4 regions of the Bermanella marisrubri genome follow, and region 2 is predicted to be linked to each of the others. Evidence: predicted binding sites of a transcription regulator. Region 2 holds the regulator's gene; each other region holds the start of a gene.
The links. Region 2 encodes sigma-54, which starts transcription at its own class of promoters, with help from an activator protein. Its sites were predicted from a motif close to TGGCACNNNNNTTGCTNT; they were not measured.

Region 1 (7,836 bases), 1.7 Mb from region 2:
TGCGGCGCGTGCGGAGATTCTTGCCAATAACTTGGCCAACGCGGATACACCTCACTACAAAGCGCGCGATATCGATTTCAACGCCATGCTTGATGGTGCCATGAGCAGTCGCTCAATTGGTATGGAAAAAACTCACAAAGCGCATATCTCAGGTAATCAGAGCGTTGACGATAGCTTGAAGTATCGCAACCCATATCAGCCTGCCATCGACGGTAACACAGTTGATACGCAAATGGAGCAATCGTTTTATACCGAAAACGCATTGCGCTACAACGTCTCTTTCGAATTTTTAAACAGCGGTTTTAAGGGCATGAAAAACGCTCTTAAATCACAATAAATAGGAGGTTAAGTCATGTCACTTACGAACGTTTTTAACGTTGCTGGCACAGGGATGAACGCACAATCGGTTCGACTTAACACCACAGCCAGTAACATCGCCAACGCAGAAACGGTTAGTTCAAGCATTGATGAAACCTATCGAGCACGTAAGCCCTGGTTTCAAGCATTGCAAAAAGAGTGGGACGACATCGAAGGCTTAAGCGACAAATTAGAATTACGCAAAGGGGTAGGTGATGGCGTGCATGTGGCTGCCATTGTTGAAAGTGATGCGCCGTTGAAGCGTCGCTTTGAACCACACCATCCAATGGCGGATGAGGAAGGTTATGTCATGTATCCCAACGTCAATATTGTGGAAGAAATGACAGACATGATGTCTTCATCACGAAGCTATCAAATGAATGTTGAAATGATGAAAACAGCAAAACAAATGCTGCAGCGAACCCTAACTCTGGGTCAATAACGGAATAGGGTTTTAGTGAGGAGAATGTCATGACCGAAGTGACAAACAGTGGGACCAGTTCTCAGGTTCTCGATCAATACAAGCAAAAAGATGACGACAAGCCAAAGGATAATGAGCTGGGTCGAAACGAGTTTTTAAAGCTCTTGGTTACTCAAATGAATAACCAAAACCCTTTAAAACCTCAAGAGAACTCAGAATTTGTTGCTCAGTTAGCTCAGTTCTCTTCGGTTGAAGGTTTAGAAAATCTAAATACAACCGTAGATAGTATGTCGGATGGTTTACGCTCCAGCCAAGCTCTTCAGGCATCCTCGCTCGTTGGTCAAAGTGTGATTGTACCGAACCAAGAATATGGTTTCTTACAGAACGGTGATGTGGTTGCAGGTGTTGCAGAAGTGCCTGCTACTACGATGAATTTAAACCTTCAGATTAAGAATAAAGCGGGTCAAACATTGGAAACAATTGATCTTGGTTTCCACGAAAAAGGGCCAGCAAGCTTACGTTGGGATGGTGCCAATCTTGAGCTGGATGGTGAGATTGTTGACCTTGATCGTAGCAAACTCAACCGTCAAGAATATTTTAAAGACGAGGATGGCAACTTGGTTCTGGACGATAACGGTAAACCGATTCCAATGCCTTATCCACCAGGCGAATACAAGTTTGAGTTATCTGCTTCTATCGACGGCAAAACAGAAGGTTTAGATACCGCCATGAGCGGTCGGGTGGATAGTGTCAGTATTGGTGCGAATAACGCAGTGACTTTGAATTTAGCGGGCGGCATCAAAGCAGCCATTTCTGAAGTAAAACAGATTTTAGAGTAGCAGTGAATTCACTGCTAAAAGAATTAAGAGACAGTAGAGGTAAATCAGCATGGCCTTTAATATCGGTTTGAGTGGCATCCGAGCTGCTTCCACAGATTTAGAAGTAACAGGTAATAACGTTGCAAACGCAAGCACGGTGGGCTTTAAAGAGTCCCGAGCCGAATTTGCTGACGTATATACCACAACGATTTTAGGTACCGGTAGCAAGCCAGTTGGTAGCGGTGTGCTGGTTGACAATGTTCGACAAGAATTCAGCCAAGGAAACATCAGTGGTACTGAAAATGCGTTGGATATGGCGATTGATGGTAATGGATTTTTTATACTTAACGATAATGGCACTGAGTCTTATACCAGAGCTGGTATCTTTGGTTTAGACAAAGACGGTTTTGTTGTTGCGAATAGCGGTGCTCGCTTACAAGGTTATGAGGCCAATGGCGATGGCGTAGTGAATGGTGTATTAGGTGATGTTCAAATTCGAATAGGCAATCAACCACCATCACTAACCTCGCGAGTTTCATCCATTATTAACGTGGACGCATCAGAACTTGTGAAACAAGAATTGGGATCGCGTTTAACATCCGATGGTCTAGCAGTAGCTGCGCCTGATGCGGGTATTGCCGACAGCACTTCCACTGTTTTATCAACGGTGGCGCAACCAACAACCGCTGGTAATCGAACAGCGTTAACATTTGATAATGGTGGTGTTGATCTTTCTGCTCAAGCTAACGTGGTTGCGCAAACGGATCCAGGTGCCTTTGGTGTTACGATTGATCCTTTTGATGGCACTGGCGCACAAGTCATCAATATTCCTGCTGGTACCGTGACAATTGGTGCAACTCCTACTCAGCATTTACAGAATATTTTGAACGCATTGCAGAGCGAAATCGATGCAGTATTTGGTAATAATGAATTTGAAGTCAGCACGAATCAGTCACCATTAACTGCGCCGCTCGTTGCGGGTACGAACCTAGTCATTGAACGAGCGGGTTTCGATGCGACCACTGGCACAAGCTTTTCTGTAACAGCACCTACAGGTGCATGGAATGGTTTGTTTGGTGACCCTGCGGCAAATACAAATGTGACGGCGGGTGTAGCTGGGAACCGATTATTTGTTGGCTCAAATCCGTTGACAGCTGACTTTAGAAGTATTCCTGGCACATCTACAACAACGCGTACAACAGCCACACCGCCTCTTGCTATGACTGGTTTTATTGCTGGTGATCATGCGCAATTATCGTCAACAATTGCCAATGGCGGTACGGTAATTGGTGACTTTGGTGGTGCTAACAGTGTTGTTTTTGACATCGAAGTAACGGACATTAACGGTACGACTACGACACAGACAATCACGTTAGATAATGCTCAGTTAACGGATGGTGTTGAGGCGCCTGTACCGGCCGATATCAACAATGTAACCATGGAAGAATTACGGGCAGAAATTCAAGGTCAAATCGGTGCTGGTGCGTTGGCGGGTTTACTCAATGTCAGCCCAGGTCATCCTATGTCTTTGACAGCGAATACAGCGGATAACGGCGATACCATTGTTTTAGTGCCTAATGCTGCTAGCTCCACCTACAACTTAAACAATATCGGTTTCGCTACAACTAATCGCACTGATACAGGTGATGCCGATATTGATCCAAACAATGAGTTTCGTATTCAAGTAACGGGCCCTACAGCTGCCGATGACTCGAATGCTTATAATATTATTATTCCCCAAGGCACTTACGCTACATTGGATGATTTAGCATCCGCTATACAAACCGAAATTGATTTACGGACCGGTGCAAATGGTTTGGCTGGACGTGTTACCGTGCAAGCGGTTGGTGGTCAATTAGTTTTCACTAACACCGAAGAGGGTGTTGGTTATGGTGTAACGTTTACGCCAAGTACTGGTTTGTCGGCAGCTCAAGGTCTAAGTGCATTAGAAGCATTGGAATTGGATAATCCATCGGTTTTCCTTGGAACCGACGAGATTGATCGTTCAAATTCTTTCCGAGTCACATTGACTGTTCCAGCGCCCGATGAAGATAATCGTTCAGGCACTACAACGATTACGTTGGATGAAGAGTATCGAAGTGTTCAGCAAGTTGCGGCATCTATTAATCGACAAATTAATAGTCTCGATAGCGATGCATTCATTGGGGTGCGAGCCGAAGCAGTTGAGATAGAACCACGAGTGGTACCACCTGAATACAAGCTTAGATTCGTCGCGACAGAAGAAGGTGAAGCTTCGACAATTACGATTTCTGATTTTATTGCCACTGGCGACGACGTCACAACAGACGAAATGTATGGCCTTATACAAATTGATGAAGACGATAACAGTCTACTAACCCAAGGTATTGAAGGCGTAAACAATGAATATCCAGCGCAAACGGTGACGTTGACAACGCCTGAAGGCGATGAAATTGAAATCACGACTGAAGAAAATGCAGAAGCAAATGAAATTGCTAGTATTTTTAATCGTCAGGCGGGTGTCACTGCTTCAGCTAGTTCGGAGTTAACCATTCCATTGTCTGGTTATAATAATCCCGGCAATAATATGAAGGTAACACTCAATGGCCAAGAGCTGGAATCTACTAGCTTAGCCGATATGGTTGAAGAAATTAATGGTTTGACTACAACTACATTGCCTGGCTTCTCAGCTGAGTTGAACGAAAACGGCGACATGATCATCAAAAATAGTATTGGTCGCGATATTAAAGTCGAGATTGATTCGCCAACTGTGACTGATAGTCTCGTTATTCAAGGTTCGGCAAATGCGGGTCCAGTTGTTTTAGGCGGGACGGCCACTGCTGATACTGCTGCTGTGGTAGGTGGCACAATCGAATTTATTTTCAATGAAGGCTATACGATTTCCAATCCAATACCTTCGGTTTCTGGGGTATTTGGCGCGCTGAGTGAAGATGAATTTGAAGATTATGTTTTGAATGTTTTTGATGCTCAAGATCAAGATACATACAACCACGCTACATCGACAACAATCTATGACAGTTTAGGTAATAGTCATATTATGACTCAGTACTTTGTGCGTGAGCCATTGGATCCTACTCGTCCTAATGAAGAAAACGTATGGGCGATGTATGTACAAATTGATGGCAAAGATGTCGGTGATCCTGACTCAACACTGCCATTCCCAGACAATTTAGAGCCTACACAATTCCGCCAAGAGTTGTTCTTCAACCCAGACGGAACATTTGACCAACAATCTACGGGTCCAATTTTTGTCACAAACTGGGATCCAGTGGATGAAGAGGGTTCTCCAACCGGTGCTCTTAAATCGCAAAATGTTTTGGAGGGAGGATTACCACTAAATGATCCCCCAACAAATTCAAACTTCGAGATATTGCTTGAGGACTCTAGTCAGTTTGGTAGTCCGTTCAGTGTCTCAGAAGTGAGTCAAAACGGTTATACAACTGGTCGACTAACCGGACTAGAGATTGATGCAGACGGATTTATCTTTGCACGATTTACGAACGGACAAGCTGAAGTCTTAGGGCAAGTAGCGCTTGCTAGTTTTAAAAATCCAGAGGGCCTCATCCCCTTGGGTGATACGGCGTGGGGTGAAAGCTTTGAGTCAGGCACACCAACCGTAGGTTCACCTCGTACGGGTACCTTTGGTAACCTGCGTTCTTCAGCATTGGAAGATAGTAATGTGGACTTATCCGAGGAACTCGTCGGTTTGATTATCGCGCAGCGCAACTTCCAGGCAAGCGCGAAAACTATCGAGACTTCCGATACCGTGACGCAGACTATTATTCAGTTATAGTAGCTGAGTGGTATTTTTCTAAAAAAGCGGAAACAGGGCGGCAACCGTCGTCCTTTTTTAGCTTTTGTTTCTACATGTTGATTTCTATTCGTCATTCTCGACGTGATCGGGAATCCATTTTTCAGGTGAAAACCCATTGGATGGATTCTCAGTCAAGCTGAGAATGACACGATCAGTCATGCCCTACACCATTGTGGCTGTATTACCCGTAATGCAAAGACTATTGTCGCTTTAGTCCCCGTCATTCCCGACTTGATCGGGAATCCATTTTTCAGGTGAAAACCCGTTGGATGGTTTCTCAGTCAAGCCCACCTCCGAACTTGGCATCCCCTTTGCAATTTCCTAAATAACACATAAACGTTTGCCGCTCTTTGCGGTGAATAAAAGGGTGAATATTATGGATCGTGCTTTGTATATCGCCATGTCAGGGGCGAAGCAAAATACTCTCGGACAAACTGCCGAAGCCAATAATTTGGCAAATGTATCCACGACTGGCTTTCGTCGTGATTTTGAACAAGCTCGCTCAATGCCGGTATTTGGCGACTACTATCCAACACGCGCATACGCCATGGAAGAACGTCCCGCTAGTGACTTTAATCCAGGTCCTCTTGTTGAAACTGGGAACGACCTTGATTTAGCAATCGATAATCAAGGTTGGTTTGCGGTGCTAGACGCTAACGGTAATGAAGCGTACACGCGCCGTGGTGATTTCCAAGTGGATGGTTTGGGGCGTTTGGTGAATGGTCAAAATCAACAACTTATCGGTGCTGGCGGTCCCATCGTTTTACCACCTTATGAAAAAGTACAGATAGCAGCAGATGGCACCGTTTCTATTCAAGGTGTTGGCGAGGAACCTGCGGTTATTGCGGGTATTGAACAAATCAAATTGGTAAACCCTGACTTAACACAAATGGAAAAAGGTGAAGATGGTTTGTTCCGGCTGCGGGATGCAGAGCCGGGTGCGATTCAACCAGCGGATCCAACGGTACAGGTAGCATCGGGATACGTAGAAGGCAGTAATGTAAGCGCGGTACATTCTTTGACTCAGATTATGTCATTGCACCGTCAATATGAAATGCAGGTGAAAATGATGAGCACGGCGGATGAAAATGCTCAAACCACTGCATCCATAATGGAAATTCAATAAATAAGATAGTTCGCGCTTTTTAGCATAAAAGTGTAAACGGGAGGCAGCAATGCATTCAGCACTCTGGGTCAGTAAAACCGGTTTAAATGCTCAAGATCATGGTTTGACCACAATTTCAAATAACTTAGCTAATGTATCAACGACCGGTTTTAAGAAAGACCGTGCCGTATTCGAGGATCTAATTTATCAAATTCAACGTCAACCAGGTGCTCTATCAAGTCAAGACAGCCGCTTACCAAGTGGTTTGCAGTTAGGTACGGGTGTGAAGGTCGCTGGTACACAAAAAATTCATACAACAGGTAGTTTAGAGGAAACCTCTCAGCCATTGGATTTAGCGATCAATGGTCGCGGTTTCTTCCAAATTGCTTTACCGGATGGACAAATTGCCTATACCCGTGATGGCACGTTCCACATGGACGCAGAAGGTAATATCGTGAACTCCCAAGGTTATCTATTAGAACCCAATATTACGATACCTGACCAAACCAATACTATGACCATTAGTCGAGATGGTATCGTTTCTGTCACTCAGTTTGGAGATACTACGCCGCAAGAAATTGGTCAGATCGATGTGGTAGATTTTATCAACCCTACTGGGTTACAAGCTGTGGGCGGTAATCTCTTTCTTGAAACTGCAGCAAGTGGGGCGCCAGAAATTGGTGTCGCAAGCGAAGATGGTTTTGGCTCAATTGAGCAAGGGTTTTTAGAAAACTCCAATGTGAAAGTCGTCGAAGAAATGGTCAAAATGATCACCGTTCAGCGGGCTTATGAAATGAACTCAAAAGTCGTCAGCAGTGCTGATCAGATGCTTCAATACTTGGCTCAGAATACATAATTAGGAGCACAAGGTTCTAATTAAAGGAGTGTCTTATGAATAATCGATTCATCTCACTATTTGCGATTATGACTATACTGCAAGGGTGCAGCACCATTGTTCCTATGGATGAGAAGCCAGATGATCCGAACTTTGCACCAGTGCCTGCACAATCGCTTAAACCACCTGCAGAAAATAATGGCTCCATTTATCAGGCAAATTACTCCATGGCGTTATATGGAGACCAGCGCTCAAGACGGATTGGCGATATCGTGACGATTATTTTGCAAGAGCAAACTAATGCGTCCAAATCAAACTCAGCGTCTACTACAAAAGATAGTGAAATAGATGTCGTACCGACCAGTATTTTTGGACAAGGATTGGATTTCTTACAAAATGATTTTGAGGCAGAGCGTGCTTTCGATGGGTCCGGTGACGCTGATCAAAGCAACAGTTTGCAAGGTCAGATTACCGTTACCATAAGTG
Region 2 (7,836 bases):
TGATCCAATCTTCACCAACCTCAACGGCAGCACCCGCTTCTTCTAGCTTATGAATGACGGATTCTAAAATATCAGCGCGGGTATCTTTTAATAGTACCTTGCCTCCTGTAGCGGCAGCAGCAACCAAGAACGTTCCGGTTTCAATTCGGTCTGGCATCACATCGTAACGCCCACCGTGTAGTGACTCGACACCTTCTACTTTAATTACATCCGTGCCGTGACCCGTGATTTTTGCGCCCATGCTAATCAAGCATTCAGCTAGATCTACCACTTCTGGCTCACGGGCAGCATTTTCAAGGTACGTCGTACCGTCAGCCAGTACCGCAGCCATTAACAGGTTTTCAGTACCGGTTACCGTGACGGTATCCATGAAGATGTGTGCACCTTTGAGGCGACCATCTACTGTGGCTTTTACGTAACCGTCTTCCACTTTGATGTTGGCGCCCATCGCTTCTAAACCAGATAAGTGGATGTCCACTGGACGGGAACCAATAGCACAACCACCTGGGAGCGACACTTCGGCTTCACCAAAGCGCGCCAATAGCGGGCCTAATACCAAAATGGAGGCACGCATGGTTTTTACAAGCTCATACGGCGCCACATAGGTTTCGATTTTATTGCTATCCACTTCGATAGAATATTCTTCACCCATGATCACATCCACACCCATGGTGCCAAGTAGATTGATCATGGTGGTGACATCGTGCAAATGAGGCAAATTACCAATGGTAATGGGGGTGTCCGCAAGCAACGTGGCGGCAATGATTGGCAGCGCGCTATTCTTAGCGCCGGAAATGCGAATCTCACCGTTTAGCGGATATCCGCCTTGAATAATTAGTTTGTCCATTGATGGCATAACACGACTTCTTTATTAGGATTCTTGTTCGGCCCATTGGGCTTTCGTGTACGTTTTTATGGTTACAGCGTGAACGCTTCCATCAGTGATCTTATCGTTCAACGCACCATACACATGCTGTTGACGCTTCACAGTGTTGAGTCCTTCAAACACATCACCGATCACGGTAATTTGATACTGGTAACCATCACCATCCACACTCACTTGGCAATCAGATAAACGCTCTGCTAGTAACTCTTGCAATGCTTCTGGGCTCATGATGACTCCGGGGTGAATAGTTTAAGGGGCGAGGATTATAGCGAAACAGCTAAGTGAAAACTATGATGAAGCATTTGCAAAAGGGAAATTTGTGCCTTTACACAGGATTTTGGCCATCATCTCGCCTTATCTTGGATCTTGTGAGCCGTCTAAAACGCTGTAGAATGCCCGGTTTGGACATATTTCACGATTGATCAATAGAGTTTTTTAATATGCTTTATCCTGCTTTGGCCATTTTAATCGGTCTTATTGTGCTTGTTTGGAGCGCAGACCGCTTCGTTTTAGGTGCTGCTGCCACGGCTCGTCACTTTGGTATGTCGCCGCTCTTAATAGGGATGACTATTGTATCTTTGGGTACCAGCGCTCCAGAAATATTTGTCAGTACTACCGCTGCTATTGATGGTGCTGGTGGTCTAGCAATCGGTAATGCTCTGGGTTCTAACATTGCCAATATTGGCTTAGTTTTGGGGATTACTGCATTGATCGCTCCTTTGCCTATTCAGGGTAAGATGCTGAAAAAAGAAATGCCTATCTTGCTATTGGTCAGCGTTATAGCCGGCTTAACCTTGCAAGACTTGGCCATTAGTTTCATGGACAGCGTCATTATGTTTATTTGCTTAATCATCACGCTATTCTGGCTATTTAACGAAAGCAATGATCAGGGTATCGGCGGACTAGAAGAGGAAGAAGCCGAAGCCATTGAGCAAATGAGCACTTCTCAAAGCGTTATGTGGTTAATCATTGGTATCGTAGCGTTGATTGCCAGTGCTAAGATTCTGGTTTGGGGGGCTGTTGAAGTGGCTACTGCCTTGGGCGTGAGCGAACTAGTGATTGGTCTTACTATTGTCGCCATCGGCACAAGCTTACCTGAGCTAGCCGCCAGCGTGGCTAGTGCCTTGAAGGGCCATCATGATATCGCCATTGGCAATGTTGTGGGCTCAAATATTTTTAATCTTTTAGCTGTCATGCCTATTCCCGGACTATTCGCTAAGACAGTAGTCGAGAGCGATGCGCTTTACCGAGATTACGGCGCTATGATGGGATTGACACTTTTCCTTATTGCATTTGTCTATATATTCCGTAAGCGAGGCCGAGTTGGCCGCAGTGCAGGTTCCATCATGCTGCTGGCTTACCTAAGCTATCTTGGCTTATTATTTGTTCAACATTAGTTTATTAAGTTGCCCATGAGTTTTAACTACATCGAATCAATCCAACGCACCATTGCCGATGAGCGCGACGCAGTAGATCAGCTATTAAAAAACCTGAATCACGAAGCACTCAACACTGCTTGCGACCTACTGCTTAATTGCCAAGGCCGCATTGTGGTAACCGGTATGGGTAAGTCTGGTCATATCGGTAATAAAATCGCCGCCACACTGGCCAGTACAGGTAGCCCTGCATTTTTTGTTCACCCTGGTGAAGCCGCCCACGGCGACATGGGAATGATTACCGAGCAAGACGTCGTCATTGCGCTTTCTAATTCAGGTGAATCCAGTGAAGTCACTACTCTGATTCCGCTGTTGAAGCGCTTGAACGTGCCTTTAATTTCTATGACGGGCAATGACACCTCCACGCTTGCAACAGGCGCTGATAGCCACATCAACGTGGGTGTAGAAAAAGAAGCTTGCCCGCTAGACTTGGCACCGACATCCAGCACTACCGTGGCCCTCGTCATGGGGGATGCGCTTGCTATCGCCTTGTTAGAAGCACGTGGTTTTACCGCAGAACAATTTGCCTTTTCCCACCCAGGTGGTTCTTTAGGCCGTAAATTGCTGCTGAAAGTCAAAACCATTATGCACTGTGGTAGTCAGATACCGCAGGTCAAACCGGATACCCTCGTAAAAGATGCCCTGATCGAAATGACGCAGAAAGGCCTTGGTATGACAACCGTTATTGACGAACACGGACAACTTAGCGGTATTTTTACCGACGGTGACTTACGTCGCACATTAGATAAAGACATTGATTTTCACACTACCCCTGTACAAGCTGTCATGACAACAGGCGTAACAACCATTGATCCAGAACGCTTGGCTGCCGAAGCTCTACAGGTTATGGAAGAGAAGAAAATCAATGCTTTAGTTGCCACTGAAAACGGTAAAGTTGCAGGCGTCATCAATATGCATGATTTACTGAGAGCTGGGGTTATTTAATGCGCAAGCGTTATATTGCCACTATTCTCATCGCCCTTACGGTCGTGGCCTATATGGCTCTTAATGACCGTCAGGGGGAAGAATATCACGATCAGGAACAAGCCAAGCTAGAACCTGATTTTATGGTTGAGAACCTAAACCTGCAAAATTATGGGGAAAATGGCGAGTTACGACAAACCGTGAAAGCAAAATCTGCCAAACACTTCCCTGCGACCGATGTTCAAGCCGAAATTGTAGCGTTTATTTCTCCGGACATTACACTCCATCAAGCAGATAAAAAACTTTGGCGATTGACAGCTGAAACTGGCAAATTAACAAATCAGCGCTACCTAAGCCTATCCGGTCGCGTTGCAATTAAACCTTTAGTTGACGCATCGACTCGCTTTAGTCTGAAAACCGCAACACTCAATATGGACTTAAATACACAAATCGCTAACACTGATTCTGACGTTATTATCGAAAACCCTAACACCCTGATCGAATCGACAGGACTGACACTAGATCTAAAAAAAGAAACCGTTCAGTTTATATCCAAGGTAAGAGGCTCACATGATCCATCCCATCAGTAATACCTTGATTTTAGTTTTAAGTTTTTGGGTGGCCGCTGTTCAAGCCTTACCCGAAGACACTCAACAAGAAATCCGTATCGCCAGCGACAAGGCCTTTCTCGACAAACCAAAAGGGGAATTAATCTACACTGGCAATGTGCGCTTAAACCAGGGTTCGTTGAAAATTGAAGCCGATAAGGTCACCATCATTCGTGATGAAACGGGTCTAAAGCAAGTAGTAGCGGAAGGCAAACCCGCGCGCTATGAGCAAGTGTTAAATCAAGATCAAGAAAAAACCAAAGCCTATGGTGAGACCATTATTTATCTAACAAAAAGCAAACAATTAACGTTGTTAAAAAATGCTGGCTTACAAAAACAAGGTAATGAATTCAGTGGTGAACGTATTGTTTATCTGATTGATCAGCAAAAAGTTAAGGCGGAAAGCCCACAAGAAGATCAGCGTATTCGCATGGTGATTCAGCCAGAACAACAAAAGAATTCCAGCGAAAGTACTAAGGAATAAAATGGCGATTTTAAAAGCACAAAATCTAGCCAAAAGTTACGGCCCACGCCAAGTGGTGGAAGATGTATCCATGTCCATTGAAAGTGGACAAATTGTTGGATTACTGGGCCCAAATGGCGCCGGTAAAACGACCTGTTTTTATATGATTGTAAATCTGGTTAACGCTGACAAAGGACGCATTGTCATCGATGACCAAGATATTACTGATCTACCTATGCATGGGCGCGCACAACGCGGAATCGGATATCTGCCGCAAGAAGCCTCTATCTTTCGCAAGCTAACCGTTGCCAATAATATTTTAGCAATTCTAGAAACCCGCAAAGATTTAAATAATAAGCAGCGCCAAGAAAAACTAGAAAGCCTTTTGGATGAATTTCATATTCAGCATATCCGTGATAGCTTAGGTATGGCTCTATCCGGCGGTGAGCGACGTCGTGTAGAGATCGCGCGCGCCCTAGCTGCGGAACCCTCTTTTATATTGTTAGATGAGCCTTTCGCCGGGGTAGATCCCATCAGTGTCGGCGATATAAAGAGCATCGTAAAACAGTTAAAAGAGCGAGGGTTAGGGGTACTGATCACTGACCACAATGTCAGAGAAACTCTTGATATCTGTGAAAAAGCTTATATCGTAGGTAATGGGCATATCATCGCCGAAGGTAATGCTGAGCAAGTACTCGCAAACCAGCAAGTAAAAGACATTTATTTGGGCGATGATTTTAAGCTCTGAGTATTTTACGGAGTTTAAACCTCGTCCTAATAAGTCTAGACTTGGTTCAAACTTCATGTATATTCAATAGTAGATGAATTGGTTTTTGCCACGGAATAATAAGCAGTATTTATGAAAGCGTCCTTGCAATTAAAAATGGGTCAACATCTTACGATGACCCCCCAGCTGCAACAGGCCATTAGACTACTTCAGCTTTCAACCATCGACCTCCAGCAGGAAATCCAAAACGCGTTGGATTCCAATCCATTACTGGACGTTGAGGAGGAATACGAAGGCGAAACACCCCAAGACCAATCAACACAATCGCAATCAGAGAATAAAGACACCGAAGCCAGCGAAAACCAAACACAGGAAAACGTTGGCGACGATGCAACTGCCGATAGTGACTGGAACGAAAATATTCCCGACGACTTGCCCACAGATAGCGATTGGGATGACACATGGCAAGCTTCAGCATCGCCAGCCAGCAGCAGCGAATCCTACAGCGGTGGCGATGACTTCGATTTTGACAGCCGCAACGGCAGCACAGATGATTTACAAGACCACTTACTGTGGCAATTAAACCTAACCCCGATGTCCGACAACGATCACATGATAGCCGTTAACATTATTGAAGGGGTTGACGATGACGGTTACTTAAAAGTAAGCCTAGAAGACATCCTCGCCAGTTTTGATCCGGAACTTGAGATCGAACTGGATGAACTTGAAGCAGTTCTGCACCTATTGCAACAATTTGAGCCCAGTGGTGTTTGCGCACGAGATTTACAAGAATGCCTCTCTTTGCAACTGAAGCAATTACCAAAAGACACCCCATGGTTAGATCTTGCACAGAAACTTATCGATAATCACATCGACCTGTTGGGCAGTAAAGATTACAGCGCATTGATGCGTAAACTCAAAGTCAAAGAAGACGAACTCAAAATTGTGATTCGAGGTATTCAAGAACTCAACCCTCGACCAGGCTCACAAATTGCCCCGCAAACCAGTGAATATGTCATCCCGGACGTCATTGTTCGACAGGTAAAAGGCCATTGGCGCGTGGAGTTAAATCCCGAAATTGCGCCAAAACTGCGTATCAATGACCACTATGCATCCATGGTCAAGCGCGCCGATAATAGTAGCGACAACAACTTTATCAAAGATCACTTGCAGGAGGCTCGTTGGTTCTTAAAGAGTCTTCAAAGCCGCAATGAGACGCTACTCAAAGTTGCTAGCAAAATCGTAGAATATCAACAGGCCTTCTTAGAAGAAGGGGATGAAGCTATGAAACCTCTTGTATTGCACGATATTGCAGAAGCGGTTGAAATGCATGAATCCACAATATCTCGTGTCACCACACAAAAATATATGCACACACCACGAGGTATCTATGAGTTAAAGTACTTCTTCTCAAGCCATGTGAGCACTACTAGTGGTGGCGAATGCTCATCTACCGCTATCCGCGCAATGATTAAAAAACTTATCGCCAGCGAAGCCGCTAAAAAGCCATTAAGCGATAGTAAAATCGCTGCGGTTCTCGAAGAAGAAGGCATCAAAGTCGCAAGACGTACTGTGGCCAAATATAGAGAAGCCATGCATATACCCCCCTCTAATGAACGCAAGAGGTTGGTATAACGAAAAATTGACTTGAATCGTCTCCGGTTTTAGCCGGTAGCCTATACTAAGATTAGGTTACCAGCACATTAACGCACCCTTTGGGTGCCGACAGTAGGAGCTACATATATGCAAATCAATATCAGCGGACACCATGTAGAAGTGACTGACGCCCTTCGCGACTATGTTCATTCAAAAGTCGAGAAGCTGGAAAGACACTTTGATAATATCACCAATGTTCAAGTAACATTGACCGTTGAGAAGCTCGTACAAAAAGCCGAAGCGACCGTCCATGCGGCTGGCGCCGAATTACACGCCAATGCCGATAATGAAAACATGTATGCCGCCATTGATGGCCTAACCGATAAACTAGACCGTCAATTAATAAAACATAAAGAGAAGATGGTTAATCACCGTCACGGAAATAGCCACTAATTTAATCCATATGTCTTCGAGTATTGCTCAAATTCTAACGTCAGAGCGCACCCAATGGGGTGCCACTTGCACCAGTAAAAAACGATTGATGCAACATATTAGTCAATTCCTAGCGGACAGCATCCAAGATGCAGACCCTAGTGAAATTTATGAGCGTCTTATCGCACGAGAGAAGTTGGGCAGTACTGGCATTGGAGAAGGCATTGCCATTCCCCATTCACGTCTAGCAGAGTGCCATGAAACTATTGGCGCTTTGTTCGTGCTGGAAACACCTATCGATTTTGATTCCATTGACCGCCAACCTGTAGACATTGTATTTGTTTTATTGGTGCCAGAAGAAGCCAATGAACAGCATTTAAAAACGCTAAGCATGCTAGCAGAGCAGTTTAGCCAATCGTCATTTCGTAATCGGTTGCGAGATGCACGGTCTACCAGCGAACTCTACCAGATTGCGGTACACTGATAGATTCTTAATGTTCGCAAAACATACTGATTAAGGTTTGTCATGAAATTGGTCATCATTAGTGGACGCAGCGGTTCTGGCAAGAGCACTGCGTTGAATGTGCTAGAAGATCTCGGCTTCTACTGCATTGACAATCTACCAGTCATGCTATTGCCTACCTTAATGCAACAAGCGAATCAGCAGGGCACCGGTCTTGTGGGCATGGCCGTCAGTATTGATGCTCGCAACATACGCTCTGAATTAGGTAATTTTGCCGACATCGTTAGCCAGCTGCCAAACG
Region 3 (7,836 bases), 200 kb from region 2:
TTTGTATCATCCGCAATGGCATCAAGGTGTTGTGGGCTTATTAGCTTCGCGCATCAAAGAAAAACTATTTCGTCCAGTCATTGCCTTCGCCCCTGCAAGTGATGATGTAACTAATGAAGCATTAGCAAGTGGTGAGTTTGAAATAAAAGGCAGTGGCCGCTCTATACCAGGATTTCATATGCGCGATGCTTTGGATCTTGTAGCGAAACGCCTCCCCCATGTTCTGCAAAAATTTGGTGGTCATGCCATGGCCGCCGGTTTATCTATTCAGCAAAAGCATTTAAAAGAGTTTGAAACCTGTTTTGAACAGGTTGCCAGAGATATTATGACAGCAGATATGTTAGTGAATGAGATCATCACTGATGGTGAACCCAACTATGAGGATTATAATGTTCATATCGCAAGGCAACTAAAGTTCGTTGCTCCTTGGGGGCAGAATTTTCCAGAGCCAATTTTTGATGGTGAATTTGATGTGATTAATTATCGCTTAATTGGATCTGAAAAAAATCATCTAAAGCTTACCTTAGCGAGCAAAAACCATCATCGCTATTTAGATGCTATTCTATTTTCAATTGAACGCCATGGTTTATCGGCCCAGGATGTGAGCAACCTGAGCCGAGTCCATATCGTATTTGATCTTGACGTCAACGAGTTTCGCGGTCAAGAAAATGTGCAGTTAATGATTAGGCACTTGCGCTCAATTTAGATTCGCTGGGTAAACTATGGCGATCATGTAAAAAGGTTAATACCTCCGCGCGAAAATGGTTGTAGCGAGCATCGTTTGCTAACTCTAAGCGGTTTCTAGGTCTAGGTAGATCCACTTCAAGAATTTCGCCAATGGTAGCGCTAGGGCCATTGGTCATCATTACAATCCGATCAGATAAAAGTACAGCTTCATCCACATCGTGTGTGATCATAATCACTGAGTTTTTTAGATCCCGTTGAATATCCATAAGAGAGTCCTGCAAGTGAGATCGTGTCAGAGCATCAAGGGCACCAAAAGGTTCATCCATCAATAAAATCTCTGGTTCCATCGATAAAGCGCGTGCAATACCCACACGCTGCTTCATGCCACCTGATATTTCATTGGGTTTTTTATCTTTCGCATGTTCCATGTGTACAAGCTTCAAGTTATACATTATCCAATCATGCATTTGTGATTTCGACATGCTTTTTTTGAAAACTTGCTGTACCGCTAGTTCAACATTTTGATAGGCACTTAACCATGGCAGTAAAGAATGGTTTTGAAATACAACAGCACGCTCAGGACCTGGCTCATTCACTTCCTTACCTTCTAAAATGACGCCGCCTTTTGAGGCCTGCTGTAAGCCCGCAACAATATTTAACACCGTCGATTTACCGCAGCCAGAATGTCCGATAAGAGAAACAAACTCGCCTTTATTGATTTTAAGGTTAACGTCTTTTAATGCTTCAAATTCGCCATTAGCGGTGGGGAATACTTTTGAAACATGATCGATTAGTAAATGATGTTGACTCATAGTATTCACCTATTTATCTGCTTGTTCCCAAGATACCCAGCGTTGTAGCATGAGCATGAGGCTATCTAATATAAAACCAATAAAACCGATAGTTATCACGGCTACCATAATGCGACCTAATGAATCAGAGCTACCATTTTGGAATTCATCCCATACAAATTTTCCTAAGCCAGGGTTTTGCGCCAGCATTTCCGCTGCAATTAGAACCATCCAGCCAACACCGAGAGATAGACGCATGCCTGTAAACATCATTGGTAGTGCTGATGGTAAAACGACTTTACGAACCTTTGTGAACCAGTTTAAGCGTAAAACCTTGCTTACATTAATTAAGTCTTCACTGATATTAGCAACACCAACGGCGGTGTTGATCAACGTTGGCCACAAACAGCATAAGGTTACTGTGATGGCAGATGTGACAAATGATTTTTCAAACCATGGGTCGTCACTTACATAAACAGCACTCACTACCATGGTAACAATCGGTAGCCACGCTAATGGCGATACCGGTTTAAATATCTGAATGATTGGGTTGAGGGCGGTATTCAATGTTTTACTGAGTCCCGTCGCAATACCCAGTGGAATCGCGATTGATACAGCCAAAAGAAAACCCGTAAAAACTGTATATAAACTTGTGATGATTTGATCGATGAAGGTAACACGGCCACGGTACTCACGAACCCTTGGTTCATAATTGGGGTCCTTAGCCATTCGTGCTTCATTGCGTTCGTTTTGACGTTGATAAAATGCTTTTTCTTTCGTTTTCTCATCTTCATAAATTTGCCACAGGCCTCCAGCTTGTTGCCATACTTGTGCTGGACCTGGTACTTGACCCAGAGAAGTTACGACACTTTTTGCTGCAACGTCCCAAAGGAATAAAAAGATAATGAAGGCAAGAAAAGGTATGCCTAAAGACTTCAGTAAAATATTGCTTTGCTGTTTAATATCTTGTCCTTGGAATAGCTTTATCCAAGGCATCAACCAGCGCGAGCGTGCAATCATGGAGGTCATATACTGCCCCTTCATTGATGAGTTTTAGAGCCAGTAGCCCTAAAACTCGGTGGTTAATTGGGAAGTTTAAAGAACGTCTTTTTCTTTTAGGCCAATGCTTAATTTATTGAGATAAGCATTTGGTTTACTGCCATCATATGTGACGTTGTCTATGAACTCAGTTTGTGGTGGCTTAAAGCCGTCTTCTTTCGCAAAGTCAGGAAAATCAGCCGCGTTCATTTTACCTTCAGCAATGAGTTCTTTAGCTGCTTCAGCATAGATGTCTGGACGATAAACTTTTTTCGCAATATCCATGTACCAAGAGTCATCTTTATGTTCGGCAATTTGTCCCCAACGACGCATTTGCGTTAGGTACCAAATAGCATCTGAGTAGTATGGGTAAGTCGCGTTGTAACGGAAGAATACGTTGAAGTCTGGAACTTCACGTTTGTCACCTTTCTCATATTCAAAGGTGCCGGTCATTGAGTTTGCAATGACTTCGTAATCTGCGCCTACGTAATTAGATTGAGAAAGGATTTTGACTGCTTCTGGGCGGTTTGCATTGTTATTATCATCTAGCCACTTAGCCGCACGAATCATCGCTTTTACAACAGACTTGTGAGTAATTGGGTATTCATCAGCCCATTTTTTGCTGACACCAAATACTTTTTCTGGATTGTTTTTCCAAATTTCATAGTCAGTAATCACAGGAACACCAATACCTTTAAATACGGCTTGCTGATTCCAAGGTTCACCTACACAGTAACCTTCAATAGTGCCTGCTTCTAAAGTCGATGGCATTTGCGGTGGCGGCGTCACAGATAGCATTGCGTCAGCGTTGATGGTGCCACTATTATCGCCTTTATGCGGTGCATAATATCCTGGGTGGATACCGCCAGCTGCCAGCCAATAACGTAATTCATAGTTGTGAGTAGAGACAGGAAATACCATGCCCATATTGAACGCTTTACCGTCTTTTTTATAATCATCAATGATCGGTTTTAGGTAATCGGCCTTGATGGGGTGGACTGGCTTACCGTTCTTATGGGGAATGTTTTTTTTCATTTTTTCCCAAACATCATTGGAAACCGTAATACCGTTTCCGTTTAGATCCATGGAAAACGCCGTAATGATGTGAGCTTGTGTACCAAAACCAATGGTCGCCCCTAGTGGTTGACCTGCTAGCATATGAGCGCCATCTAGTTCACCTGTGATGACTCGGTCCAATAAAACTTTCCAGTTCGCTTGAGCTTCTAATTGTACGTAAAGGCCTTCGTCCTCAAAGAATCCTTTTTCCTTCGCAATGGCCAGTGGTGCCATGTCTGTTAATTTAATAAAACCGAATTTTAGGTCTTCTTTCTCCGGATAGTCGGCAGAGACTGAATTCATTAGGCCGACGCTAAGGCCGACGCTTAAACTGGTATAGCGTATAAATCGCTTTAATATAGATTTGGCTTTCATGATTTCCTCATTCTTTGAGTCGGGTGAAATTAATCGCGCGCGTTTAACTTTTACTTCTCAAAGTCTGTGCCACATTTACTAAATTCATGAAAATCTATGTTTTGAGTTAATAAACCGCAATTTGTAACTGATTTGGTGCATTTTTGAGTGTTAAAAAGTTCATGAAGAAAAATATTGGTGCAATTTTTCTAGTATGAATACTCAGTTATTTTGTGGTGTGAAGACTTGGCGGTGGACAACAATGATCCAGATTGAGGCAAAGGGTATGGGTAATGTGTATCAAGACAGGGCGTTAATCGAATGACTAAAAAAATGCCTGATGTATCTGCAATACATCAGGCATTTTTAGAATGGCCTAGTTGGTAATAATAGGAATTACTTCTGACCGTTATAGGCTGCAATGCCACCTACGATAGCACGGCGTGCTTCATCGGCATCGCCCCAGCCTTCAACTTTTACCCACTTACCGGTTTCAAGGTCTTTGTAGTTTTCAAAGAAGTGAGAAATTTGATCACGCAGAAGCTGAGGAACATCATTGATATCTTTGATGTCGTCATACATTTTGGTTAGCTTGCTGTGAGGTACAGCAACCAGTTTAGCATCTTCACCTGCTTCGTCTGTCATGTTCAATACGCCAACCGGACGGCAGCGAATCACAGAACCCGCTTGTACTGGGTATGGAGTAATAACCAACACATCAAGAGCGTCACCGTCGTCTGCTAGTGTATTGTTGATGAAACCATAGTTAGCAGGGTAGAACATAGGCGTCGCCATGAAGCGATCTACCATGAGCGCACCGCCCATATCTTTATCGATTTCGTACTTGATAGGGCTGGAATTCGCAGGGATTTCAATCGCTACGTAGATATCGTCTGGAGCGTCTTTGCCGACAGGAATCTGATCAAAACTCATATTCGTTTCGCCTATGTGTCAGAGTGAATAAAAAACCGGCGCCGATTATACAGTGCTCGTGCGTCGGGGGCTAGACTCGACCATAGTAGAGCTCTAATCAGCCCGAAGCGGGCAATATTAGGCTTTTGCGATGAGCTGTTTGATTTCAGGTATGCAGCTACCGCAGTTGGTTCCTGCTTTGAGTCGCTCGCCTACAGCGGAAACGCTGCGACAGCCTTGCTTTATGGCACCTTCGATGGTTTTACTACCGACACTGAAGCAGGCGCAAACGATATTGCCCACGTCTTCTCCAGCAGGCGCGTGTCCACTCAATAGGGCTTGTCTATCGCGGCCAGACAGAGATTCCTTTGCAAACTGTTGCTGCAACCAGGTGGTAGAGCAGTCAATAGCGCTGGATTGAATCATGGCCAGTGCTTCTAGGCGACCATGCTCATTAAGAATGGCAAGTCGATGGTTGCGGCGTCTCGCATCGGCGAAATGAATCCATTGCCAACCCCGCTTTTCCAGGTCCTGTTGGGAACGAATATTGAGCCAATCAAGTAATTGTTGTTCGGGATCACTAGGCCACTGGTGGTGAGCTAGCTGATATTGCTGGCTATGAGCACCACGAATACTGACCTGATAAGCACAGTCAACAACAGATAGATCTTGTCGAGTAAGAAGTAAGCCATACATGGATAAGTCAAAGGCATGCACATTCACTGGCGTGTGCTTGCTCTCTGGCTGCTTGCTAAAAGGATCGACGTGAGGATTCACTACGGTATTGATTCGGCCTCTTGAACTCAATTGTTCTGTCCAATGCATGGGTGCAAATACATCACCCTGTTTAACATTGTCGGTGACTTCTAACTTGGCCAGCATTTGTCCCCATTGGCTTGTCACTTGAACAATTTGACCTGTGTGGACATTTTGTTGCTGAGCATCAGTGGGGTGCATTTGCAAAAATGGCTCATTAATATGCTGGTTTAACTGAGCGGCCAGTGCGGTGCGTGTCATGGTATGCCATTGATCTCGAATACGACCCGTATTGAGCTTTAAGGGGTACTGCTTACTGGTTTTTTCTTTTGGCAGGTTGGGTTCAATGGCCAAAAAATTCGCTTTACGATCCGGGGTAAAGAAATCGCCTTGTGCAAAAAAACGCTCACGGCCTTGTGGGTATGAATCGTTTATTGGCCATTGAAAAGGGTTTAGGTTGTCATAGTCATCACTGCTGATGCTGGACAGCCTAGATATATCAAAGTCACGCAGGCGTTCTTCTGGTGTATTCTTATAACCAGATAGCTGAGCGTGTTCACGGAAGATGCTGGCTGCATCGGGATAATCAAAACTTTCTTTAAAGCCCATGGCTTGCGCAACCTGACAGATGATCCACCAATCCGGTTTTGCTTCACCTAGGGGCTCAAGTAACGCGCGTTGGCGGCTAATACGACGTTCGCTATTAGTTACTGTGCCATCTTTTTCACTCCAGCCTAATGCGGGCAAGCATACATCAGCGTATGCCGTCGTATCTGTTTTTTCTATGCAGTCACTGACGATAACGAGTTCAGCTTGATTTAAAGCGCGTTTGATTTGATCCGCGTTGGGCAGACTGACTACAGGGTTCGTGGCCATAATCCAAACGGCCTTAATCTCACCGCGTTCAATGGCCTCAAACATGTCGACAGCCATACGCCCTGGCTTATGTGCCATGTTTGGCGCATCCCAAAATGTTTTTACGATCTCAATATCCGAATCATTGAATTCGAGATGGGCTGCAAGCGTATTGGCTAACCCTCCGACCTCGCGTCCGCCCATGGCGTTGGGCTGGCCTGTCATCGAAAAGGGGCCCATACCCGGACGGCCGATGCGCCCCGTTGCTAAATGACAGTTAATAATCGTATTGACTTTATCACTGCCACTCGAACTTTGATTAACGCCTTGGCTGTACAGGGTTACCGCTTGCTCCGTATTTGCAAACCATTTGAAAAAGGTCTTTAAGGTAGTGAGTTCAACGCTGAGTATTTTACTAAGGTGTTTAAGATCAGCACTAGAGGAAGCAGCGGATTCTAATGCGGCATCAAAACCATTGCAGTGCTGGTATATGAACTCTTGGTTTAAATAATCGTTATCTGCCAAGTAATGCAGAAGTCCGTTAAAAAGCCAACTATCTGTACCCAAGGCGAGCGGTATATGTAAATCAGCAATATCACAGGTTGCAGTTTTACGCGGATCAATCACCACCACTTTCACATCTGGATTGTTAGCTTTATAACGTTTGATGCGCTGGAATAAAACCGGGTGACACCAAGCGGTATTGCTACCGACTAATGTAATCAATTTTGCCTTTTCAAAATCCTCGTAACATCCTGGAACGGTATCGGTACCGAAAGCACGTTTATGTCCCACCACTGAAGAAGACATACATAAACGACTGTTGGTATCTATGTTGCCGCTGCCCATAAACCCTTTCATAAGTTTATTGGCAACATAATAGTCTTCTGTGAGTAATTGTCCGGAAACATAAAACGCTACGGCATCCGGGCCGTGTTGTTCAATGATGGATTGAAAACCGTTAGCTACGTGATCAATTGCGCTTGACCATGATGTCTTTTGGCCTTTAACGAGTGGCGAGAGCAGGCGCCCTTTTTCTTCCAGTGTATTGCCAAGGGCTGTGCCTTTTGAGCACAGACGCCCATAATTAGCAGGGTGTTGGTCACTACCAATAATTGAAATTTCGCGCGTTGTTTTATTTACATCGGCTTTTATACCACAGCCAACACCACAGTAAGCACATGTTGTATTGATTGCTTGATTCACGCTACTGCTTCCTCTGGTGCATTTTCTTGCAATGATTGGTGGCACAGTGCCTGTCCAAACATTATATAATCTCTGAATTCAGAAATATCACGTTCTTGCTCAATCAGCTCGCTATAAAAACTTCCATCAGTTACGTCGCCATATAAAACAGCACCAATAAGTTGCTCGTTTTCAATGACCA
Region 4 (7,836 bases), 1.1 Mb from region 2:
ATTGAAAACTGAGTACGGCCCGGTTCAGACTCACACTCGATAATGCCTTGATGTTGGTTCACGATGCTCTGAGCAATCGATAAACCTAGACCTGTACCTTCAGCGCGGCCGCTGACCATAGGGAAAAACAAGCTTTCTCGTATGTCTTCGGGAATGCCTGGTCCGTTATCAACAATAGATATGTGAAGGACTAAGCGATGCTTGGTGTGGCCAATAGTAAATTGACGTACAGTCCGCGTGCGTAAAGTTATTTGTGGAGAGCCTTCCGCGGATACATGCTGTAGTAATGCTTGCATGGCATTGCGAGCGATGTTCAATACAACTTGGATAAGTTGTTCTTTGTCGGCTAAAAACTCTGGAATGCTCGGGTCATAGTCTCGTCGTAGCTTAACTTTGCCTTCAGATTCAACACTGATTAGGCTGTGTACGCGTTCTAAAACTTCGTGAATATTGGTGTCTTCTCGCTCCAACAGTTTGTTCGGGCCAAGCATTTTGTCCACTAAGTTACGCAAGCGATCTACTTCATCAATGATGATTTGTGTGAATTCTTGTAGCTCCGAATTATCCAACATGCGCTCTAACAATTGCGCGCTACCTCGAATGCCGCCCAAAGGGTTTTTGATTTCGTGGGCCATGCCTCTCACTAAAGCTTGTGTCGTTGCTTGAGCTGAAATTAATTCCTCTTCTTTGCTAATGCGTAAAAGGCGATCACGGGCATGCATTTCTATGACGAGGCAAAGAGAATTATCAAATTCAACGGGGGAAACACTATAGTCTAAGGTAATAATGGTTTGATTCTGTAAGCGAACATGAGCTTCGCGTTTGGTGAAAGACGTATCCTCAGCGATGCTTTGTTCTAACGTTGAAGAAGATTCTAAAGAATCTAAGAAGAAATGTTTTACAGGCAGGCCAACGCAACGGCGTCCGCTTACCTGAAGCAAGGCTTCCGCAGCTGGATTCAGGTAGGTGACACACAATTGATCATCCACCACTAAAATAGCGCTGTCTAAGTGATTAATGAGTTGCTTATAAAATACAAAATCGGCCATAAATACTCGTTTTCCTTGGCGCAGACGGCTTTGATGAATAGCCAATAGTCTCGCCCCCGCAAATGCTTATTCGATTTGGGGTGCGCATCAAAAACGGGCTGCTAAGCCTAGTCTGCAATTATCAAGCCAGTGTCTTAGATGCACTATTTTCGCGTGCAGGCCGTGAAAACAACGTATATTTTGGCATTATCTGGGTGCAAAACGGCACTACCAGTTCTATGGTAGCACCAAAATAGTGCGGAATGTCTTTATTGAGTGCGCGGCCGATTGAGAATCGAGGGGCGCTGAACATGTATGCGCCGCTTTGGACTGGAAATGAGGCGTGTGCCCTGATGTTTGATTTCTGCTTTCAATAGGTGCGAACCGCGTCTAAGGTTTTCTAGTTGAAACTGTAGACTCGCTTCGGTAGATACTGGTTGGCTATTGAGGTACAGCGTAACCTCGTGGCCAGGTCGCAGGTTAGGCTCCACATGGAGTTGGATTGCTACATTGCCTGCGGCGCCAGATGTGATCATTTCATCCTCTTTTGGCGTTATGATTTCCAAGCGTCGATAGTTAAACGACGTTTCTTGCTTGTTTGCATTCTCGTCGACCTTGTTTTCATTTCCTTTCTTGTTGGCTTTTTTGGGCGAGCTGAATTCCTGAAGTTGGGGTAGAGCAGCCTCTTGCGCTTGCTCAGGAGGCTTATCGCCATATACACGGACGCCTTCTTCATTTATCCACGTGTAGACTTGTGCTTGCACAGTAATGGTGCAAAGCGAAATAAGGAGTATTAATAATAGTTGTAAAGGCATAGTGTATTTACAGATTGAAAGCGGCTAATGGTGATACTGTAAACTAATTTGCATAGTTGTGCTGGAAGTAATCAACGATATTGGTGGGTGTGATTACTGGCTTGCTTTTCAAGAATAAAAAAAGGCCGCCGAAGCGACCTTTCTTTTGCTCAGTAATCTTAAAGAAAGATTATAGAGAGTAGTACATGTCGAACTCAGCTGGGTGAGTCGTGTGTTCTACACGATACACATCTTCCATCTTAAGTTCGATGTAAGCTTCGATCATGTCTTTAGTGAACACGCCACCTTCAACCAAGAAGTCCATGTCAGCTTCTAGAGCACCTAGAGCTTCACGTAGGCTACCAGCAACTTGTGGGATCTGAGCTGCTTCTTCAGCAGGTAGGTCGTACAAGTCTTTATCAGCTGCATCGCCAGGGTGGATCTTGTTCTTAACACCATCGATACCAGCCATTAGCATTGCAGCAAACGCTAGGTATGGGTTAGCAGTTGGATCAGGGAAACGAGCTTCAACACGCTTACCTTTTGGAGATGCAACGTATGGAATACGGATAGAAGCAGAACGGTTGCGTGCAGAGTACGCAAGCATTACAGGTGCTTCGAAACCAGGGATCAGACGCTTGTAAGAGTTAGTTGAAGGGTTAGTGAACGCATTCAACGCTTTAGCGTGCTTGATGATACCGCCGATGTAGTAAAGAGCCGTTTCGCTTAGACCAGAGTAGCTGTCACCAGCGAATTGGTTTTCACCGTCTTTCCAGAAAGATTGGTGAACGTGCATACCAGAACCGTTATCACCAACCACTGGCTTAGGCATGAAAGTCGCTGTTTTACCGTAAGCATGAGCAACGTTGTGAACAACGTACTTAAGCATTTGAACTTCGTCAGCTTTCTTAACTAGAGTGTTGAATTTAACACCGATTTCGTTTTGGTTAGCTGTAGCTACTTCGTGGTGATGTACTTCAACATCAAGACCGATAGCCATCATGGTGTTACACATAGCTGCACGCATGTCGTGAGAGCTATCAACAGGTGGTACTGGGAAGTAACCGCCTTTAACAGATGGACGGTGACCCATGTTGCCGCCTTCCATTACTGCCTCTGTGTTCCAAGCAGCTTCTTCAGAGTTGATTTTGTAGAAAGTGCCAGACATATCAGCACCCCAACGTACATCATCAAAGATGAAGAATTCTGGCTCTGGACCGAAGAACGCAGTATCACCAAGACCTGTCGATTGTAGGTACTCTTCTGCGCGTTTCGCTACAGAACGAGGATCACGCTCGTAACCTTGCATGGTAGAAGGCTCGATGATGTCACAACGTAGACACAAAGTAGCATCTTCAGTGAACGGATCTAGGAAAGGAGTGGTGTCGTCTGGCAAAAGAATCATGTCAGATTCGTTGATGCCTTTCCAACCAGAAATTGAAGAGCCATCGAACATTTGACCTACTTCAAAGAACTCCTCATCAACATCCTTAGCAGGAATGGTAACGTGCTGCTCTTTACCTTTGGTGTCGGTGAAGCGTAAATCAACCCACTTCACATCGTTGTCTTTAATCAGCTTCAGAGTGTTCTCTGACATGTTGCTCTCCAATTGTTGAAGACGTTTAAGCGTCGATAAGTTTTAGGTATCTCTTTATCTCAAGGCTGCACAAGCGGCTAACTTGGTAATTAGTCCTGTGGTGCACTGCCCCAACTTAAAGCAAGACCTATGCCACCATTAGAAATGGCTATAGCTGCCCAGTTTACGGGAGCACAGAGGTACAAAAACCTTAGTCCATGCACTCAGGTTGTGCAATTGCCTGTAATGCGCACCATAAAAGTGCATGCATCTATATTTTTATGCACTGCACGCATGATTGGCATTAAAAGCCCGCACATTATAGGTTCATTGGCACGGGTCAAGTAAGGGGGAAGTGCGCTTTCTCGGGACATTTTTTACTTGCGGGCCGGCATCAGTCCAAAAAAGCCAGTTTAAACAAACGGTCGAATAAAAAATAATCAGATAAATATGGAGATTTCATAGCCTAGACCCCTTTAGGTGGCTATAATCGCGCCCAAATTTCAAACCACGTTGAATGAAGTAAATGATTGAGAACTTAAGAAACATCGCCATCATCGCCCACGTTGACCATGGTAAAACCACTTTGGTTGATAAATTGCTTGAGCAATCGGGCACCCTAGATCGTAAAGAGCAGGGTGGCGAGCGCATGATGGACAGTAATGATCAAGAGAAAGAACGTGGTATTACCATCCTTTCTAAGAATACCGCTATTAAATGGGGCGAATACCGCGTAAACATCGTGGACACGCCTGGGCACGCCGACTTCGGTGGTGAGGTTGAGCGTGTAATGTCTATGGTGGACTCTGTGCTTCTTATCGTTGACGCACAAGACGGTCCAATGCCTCAAACTCGATTTGTTACACAAAAAGCGTTCGATCGTGGTTTGCGTCCTATCGTTGTTATTAACAAGATCGACCGACCAGGTGCGCGCCCTGATTGGGTAATGGATGAAGTCTTTGACCTATTTGATCGTCTAGGTGCGACGGAAGAGCAGTTAGATTTCCCTGTAGTTTACGCATCGGCCTTAAACGGCATTGCAGGTAATGATCCTGATGAAATGGGTGAGGATATGGGTGCGTTGTTCGATGCGATTATTGAGCATGTGCCAGCGCCAGATGTTGATCCAGAGGGTGACTTCCAAATGCAGGTTTCATCTTTGGATTATGACCCATACCAAGGTGTTATCGGGATTGGTCGTATTACCCGCGGTACCCTTAAAACGAATCAGCCTGTTGCTGTAATTGACCGTGATGGTAAGAAGCGTAACGGTCGTGTGTTGGAAGTAAAAGGTTATCATGGCTTGAACCGCGTGGTTGTAGATCAAGCCACTGCTGGTGATATTGTTTGTATTACAGGTTTAGAGACGCTAAATATCTCGGATACATTGTGTGATCCTAACAACGTTGAAGCACTTCCTAAGTTGAGCGTAGATGAACCGACCGTAAGCATGACTTTCCAAGTAAACGATTCACCGTTTGCTGGTAAAGAAGGTAAATACGTTACCAGCCGTAATATTGCTGAGCGTTTAGAAAAAGAATTAATCACCAACGTTGCATTGCGTGTCGAGCCAGGTGAAAGCCCAGAGAAGTTCAAAGTGTCTGGTCGTGGTGAGCTTCACTTGTCCGTTTTGATTGAAAACATGCGTCGTGAAGGCTTTGAGTTGGCTGTCGGTCGTCCAGAAGTTGTGCAGAAAGAAATCGATGGTGTTATTCAAGAGCCATATGAGCAAGTGGTGATCGATGTTGAAGAAGAGCATCAAGGTTCAATCATGTCTGCCATGGGTGACCGTCGCGCGGAAATGTCGAATATGGTTCCAGATGGCAAAGGCCGAGTGCGTTTGGAATTCATGATGCCAGCCCGTGGTTTAATTGGTTTCCGTAACGAATTCATGACCATGACATCAGGTAGCGGTATTCTGACTAACGTGTTCGATCACTATGGTCCAGTTAAAGATACCGAAGTGGTATCGCGCCACAATGGTGTATTGGTCTCCATGGTGGCAGGTAAAGTATTAGGCTACGCCCTATTTACTCTTCAAGAGCGTGGCCGTCTATTCGTAGAGCCAAGCCAAGAAGTTTACGAGGGTCAGATTGTTGGTTTACATAGCCGTGATAACGACCTTGTTGTTAATCCAACAAAAGCCAAGCAGTTAACCAACGTGCGTGCTTCAGGTACTGACGAAGCCATTAACTTAACGCCACCAGTGAAGCATACGCTAGAGCAAGCTTTAGACTTTATCGAAGATGATGAGCTAGTGGAAATTACGCCAGAAAGCATTCGCTTGCGTAAGAAGTTGTTGACTGAGACTGAGCGTAAGCGTGCTAACAACGCTGCCAAGAAAAAATAATTCCTAGCTGCATCGATCTGGCTTCGTTAAAAGCTTTTTCGGTGTGCTCACGTACACACAACGTACGCTGCGCGCCCTTAAAAGCTTTTGCCTTGCCAGATCTTCTTCGCCTACGGAATTACATTATCAGTCATTAGCTTTCTCAATTACGCTGATAAAGTTGCCTTGCATTAGCGGACTCGCACAACGCTTTTATGAGATAGCAGGCAGTTTCGGTGTGCTGTTGGAATTAAATGATCAGGTGGCGCGTCGCATAACGCTTTTAATGGGCGGTTGATTGCTTGATAGTTTCGAAAACCTCAATGTGAAAGCATTGGGGTTTTTTATGGCAAATTCGTTACCATTTATTTTTGTGTTTTTTAGGGTGGAGAGTTTTTATGAAAGCTCTGATTCAGCGTGTTAAACATGCCAAGGTTGAAGTGGACGGAGAGATCACTGGGCAAATCGATCAAGGTATTTTAGTACTTTTAGGTGTGGAAAAAGATGATACTCAAGAGCATGCAGATAAGCTGCTGCAGAAGCTCTTAAAATATCGTATTTTTGCTGATGACGATGACAAAATGAACTTAAACGTTCAGCAGGTTGGCGGTGCTTTGCTGGTGGTTTCTCAATTTACATTGGTAGCCGATACACGGAAAGGCACACGACCGGGCTTTTCAAAAGGGGCTTCTCCTGAGTTAGGTGAGAAATTATATGACTATTTTGTAACTCAAGCTCGCCCTCATCTTCAAACTGAAACGGGTCGCTTTGCTGCCGATATGCAGGTATCACTACAAAACGATGGCCCTGTCACATTTATGTTGGAAGTGTAAATATCGTTTGCGTTTACAGTATTTTGAGACTAAAAACCACTATAGAAAATGCATTTCGTATTTTCATGATTAGGGTTTGGATCCGTGACTCGCAAGCTTCCCTCTGGTTTTCTTGAACTTCTCTCTTCACTCGTGCGCCAGCCAAGTGTCGTTGGCGCAGAGCATGCTTTTTATCGAGTATTACAGCGTGAGCTAGAAGATCGTGGTGCTGAGGTGACTTGGTACGAAGGCGTGTTAGTGGCCCATGGTAAGCAACCTGATGCGTTATATCTTTCAGCACATATTGATCGACACGGATTGATGTGTACTGGTCCAAATGAATTTCAATACGCTGCATTTGTGGCTGGTGCAAGAAGTGACTTGTTAGGCAACTCTGTGAGCGAGTTGCTTATGAATAAAGTTGCACAGCGATTTCACGGGCAAAGTGTATATGCATATGAGCCTTGGTCGGGTGCGTATCGAGGTCAGGGTAAAATAGAATCCTGTTATGTTTGTGAATTTCGCAACAACCTAATATTCAATGTGTCTGGTCTAGAGCATTTGGTGGCAGGCACACCGGTTGCTTTCAAGGATAAGCTCTCAGTCAACAAAGACTCTATGACAGCGCAGCTTGATAATGTGCTAACGGCGGCTGCCTTAGTATATTTATTTGAATTAGGTTACCAAGGGACGTGTTTTTTTACTGCGCAGGAAGAGGCAGGAAAAAGCTGGCGATACATGCTGGAGTGGTTCCGCCGATTTGGAGGAAGCACAAATCACTTAATTGTTGTAGATACCAGTCCGTTTCCAGACTTTTTGACGGCTGCTCAGCAACATTTGGTTTTACGAAAAAAGGATGCCAACGCAGGGTTTAACGCCCGTTTGTCTCAGGACCTTGAGGATTTATGCCAACAGTTAGGGTTTCAGACTTTATTCAAAGATGAGTACGTGGAAAAACTTAATTTGGAGTTATCATTGCAAGGGAAAACCCCTTACTCATTGGGGTCAACTGAGTTAGGACGCATTATTGCGGGCAGTAACGGTTTGGTTGATGGCACCACATTGCAGATACCAAGCAGTGGTTACCACACTATGGAAGAAACCGCCCCGCTGAAATCGGTGGCGGCATTTCTTGATGTTTTAAGTGGTTTGGCTTTACAGCACAAAGCCCTAGAATAATTGCTCTGGCGCAATATTTTCGGAATCCTGTTGAGATGAACCCGTTTGATCGCTGCCGTTTGGCTCTACGTAGCTTGGTGGCGTTTCCATTTGTTGCGGTACGTTTTCAGCACGGAAT

Region 1: HF888_RS12130 (flagellar basal body rod protein FlgF) is a predicted target of sigma-54. The motif match lies at 5,711-5,728, and genes of this name have one in related genera.
Region 3: HF888_RS02940 (CmpA/NrtA family ABC transporter substrate-binding protein) is a predicted target of sigma-54. The motif match lies at 4,002-4,019, and genes of this name have one in related genera.
Region 4: glnA (glutamate--ammonia ligase) is a predicted target of sigma-54. The motif match lies at 3,537-3,554, and genes of this name have one in related genera.

What each region holds. Positions count from the first base shown of each region.
Region 1 covers NZ_CP051183.1:2,618,060-2,625,895, reverse strand. The annotation lists gene flgB (flagellar basal body rod protein FlgB) at 1-337, shown strand, start outside; gene flgC (flagellar basal body rod protein FlgC) at 353-799, shown strand; gene HF888_RS12140 (flagellar hook assembly protein FlgD) at 829-1,617, shown strand; gene HF888_RS12135 (flagellar hook-basal body complex protein) at 1,667-5,389, shown strand; gene HF888_RS12130 (flagellar basal body rod protein FlgF) at 5,787-6,536, shown strand; gene flgG (flagellar basal-body rod protein FlgG) at 6,586-7,371, shown strand; gene flgH (flagellar basal body L-ring protein FlgH) at 7,407-7,836, shown strand, end outside.
Region 2 covers NZ_CP051183.1:845,506-853,341, reverse strand. The annotation lists gene murA (UDP-N-acetylglucosamine 1-carboxyvinyltransferase) at 1-847, opposite strand, end outside; gene HF888_RS03860 (BolA family protein) at 872-1,114, opposite strand; gene HF888_RS03855 (calcium/sodium antiporter) at 1,327-2,283, shown strand; gene HF888_RS03850 (KpsF/GutQ family sugar-phosphate isomerase) at 2,299-3,267, shown strand; gene lptC (LPS export ABC transporter periplasmic protein LptC) at 3,267-3,836, shown strand; gene lptA (lipopolysaccharide transport periplasmic protein LptA) at 3,817-4,338, shown strand; gene lptB (LPS export ABC transporter ATP-binding protein) at 4,340-5,065, shown strand; gene HF888_RS03830 (RNA polymerase factor sigma-54) at 5,177-6,679, shown strand; gene hpf (ribosome hibernation-promoting factor, HPF/YfiA family) at 6,788-7,093, shown strand; gene ptsN (PTS IIA-like nitrogen regulatory protein PtsN) at 7,104-7,556, shown strand; gene rapZ (RNase adapter RapZ) at 7,599-7,836, shown strand, end outside.
Region 3 covers NZ_CP051183.1:649,481-657,316, forward strand. The annotation lists gene recJ (single-stranded-DNA-specific exonuclease RecJ) at 1-706, shown strand, start outside; gene HF888_RS02930 (ABC transporter ATP-binding protein) at 684-1,499, opposite strand; gene HF888_RS02935 (ABC transporter permease) at 1,509-2,507, opposite strand; gene HF888_RS02940 (CmpA/NrtA family ABC transporter substrate-binding protein) at 2,574-3,947, opposite strand; gene ppa (inorganic diphosphatase) at 4,323-4,859, opposite strand; gene HF888_RS02950 (nitrate reductase) at 4,977-7,655, opposite strand; gene HF888_RS02955 (NAD(P)/FAD-dependent oxidoreductase) at 7,652-7,836, opposite strand, start outside.
Region 4 covers NZ_CP051183.1:3,285,315-3,293,150, reverse strand. The annotation lists gene glnL (nitrogen regulation protein NR(II)) at 1-1,049, opposite strand, end outside; gene HF888_RS15335 (DUF4124 domain-containing protein) at 1,298-1,843, opposite strand; gene glnA (glutamate--ammonia ligase) at 2,013-3,419, opposite strand; gene typA (translational GTPase TypA) at 3,925-5,748, shown strand; gene dtd (D-aminoacyl-tRNA deacylase) at 6,126-6,560, shown strand; gene HF888_RS15315 (hypothetical protein) at 6,645-7,718, shown strand; gene HF888_RS15310 (penicillin-binding protein 1A) at 7,710-7,836, opposite strand, start outside.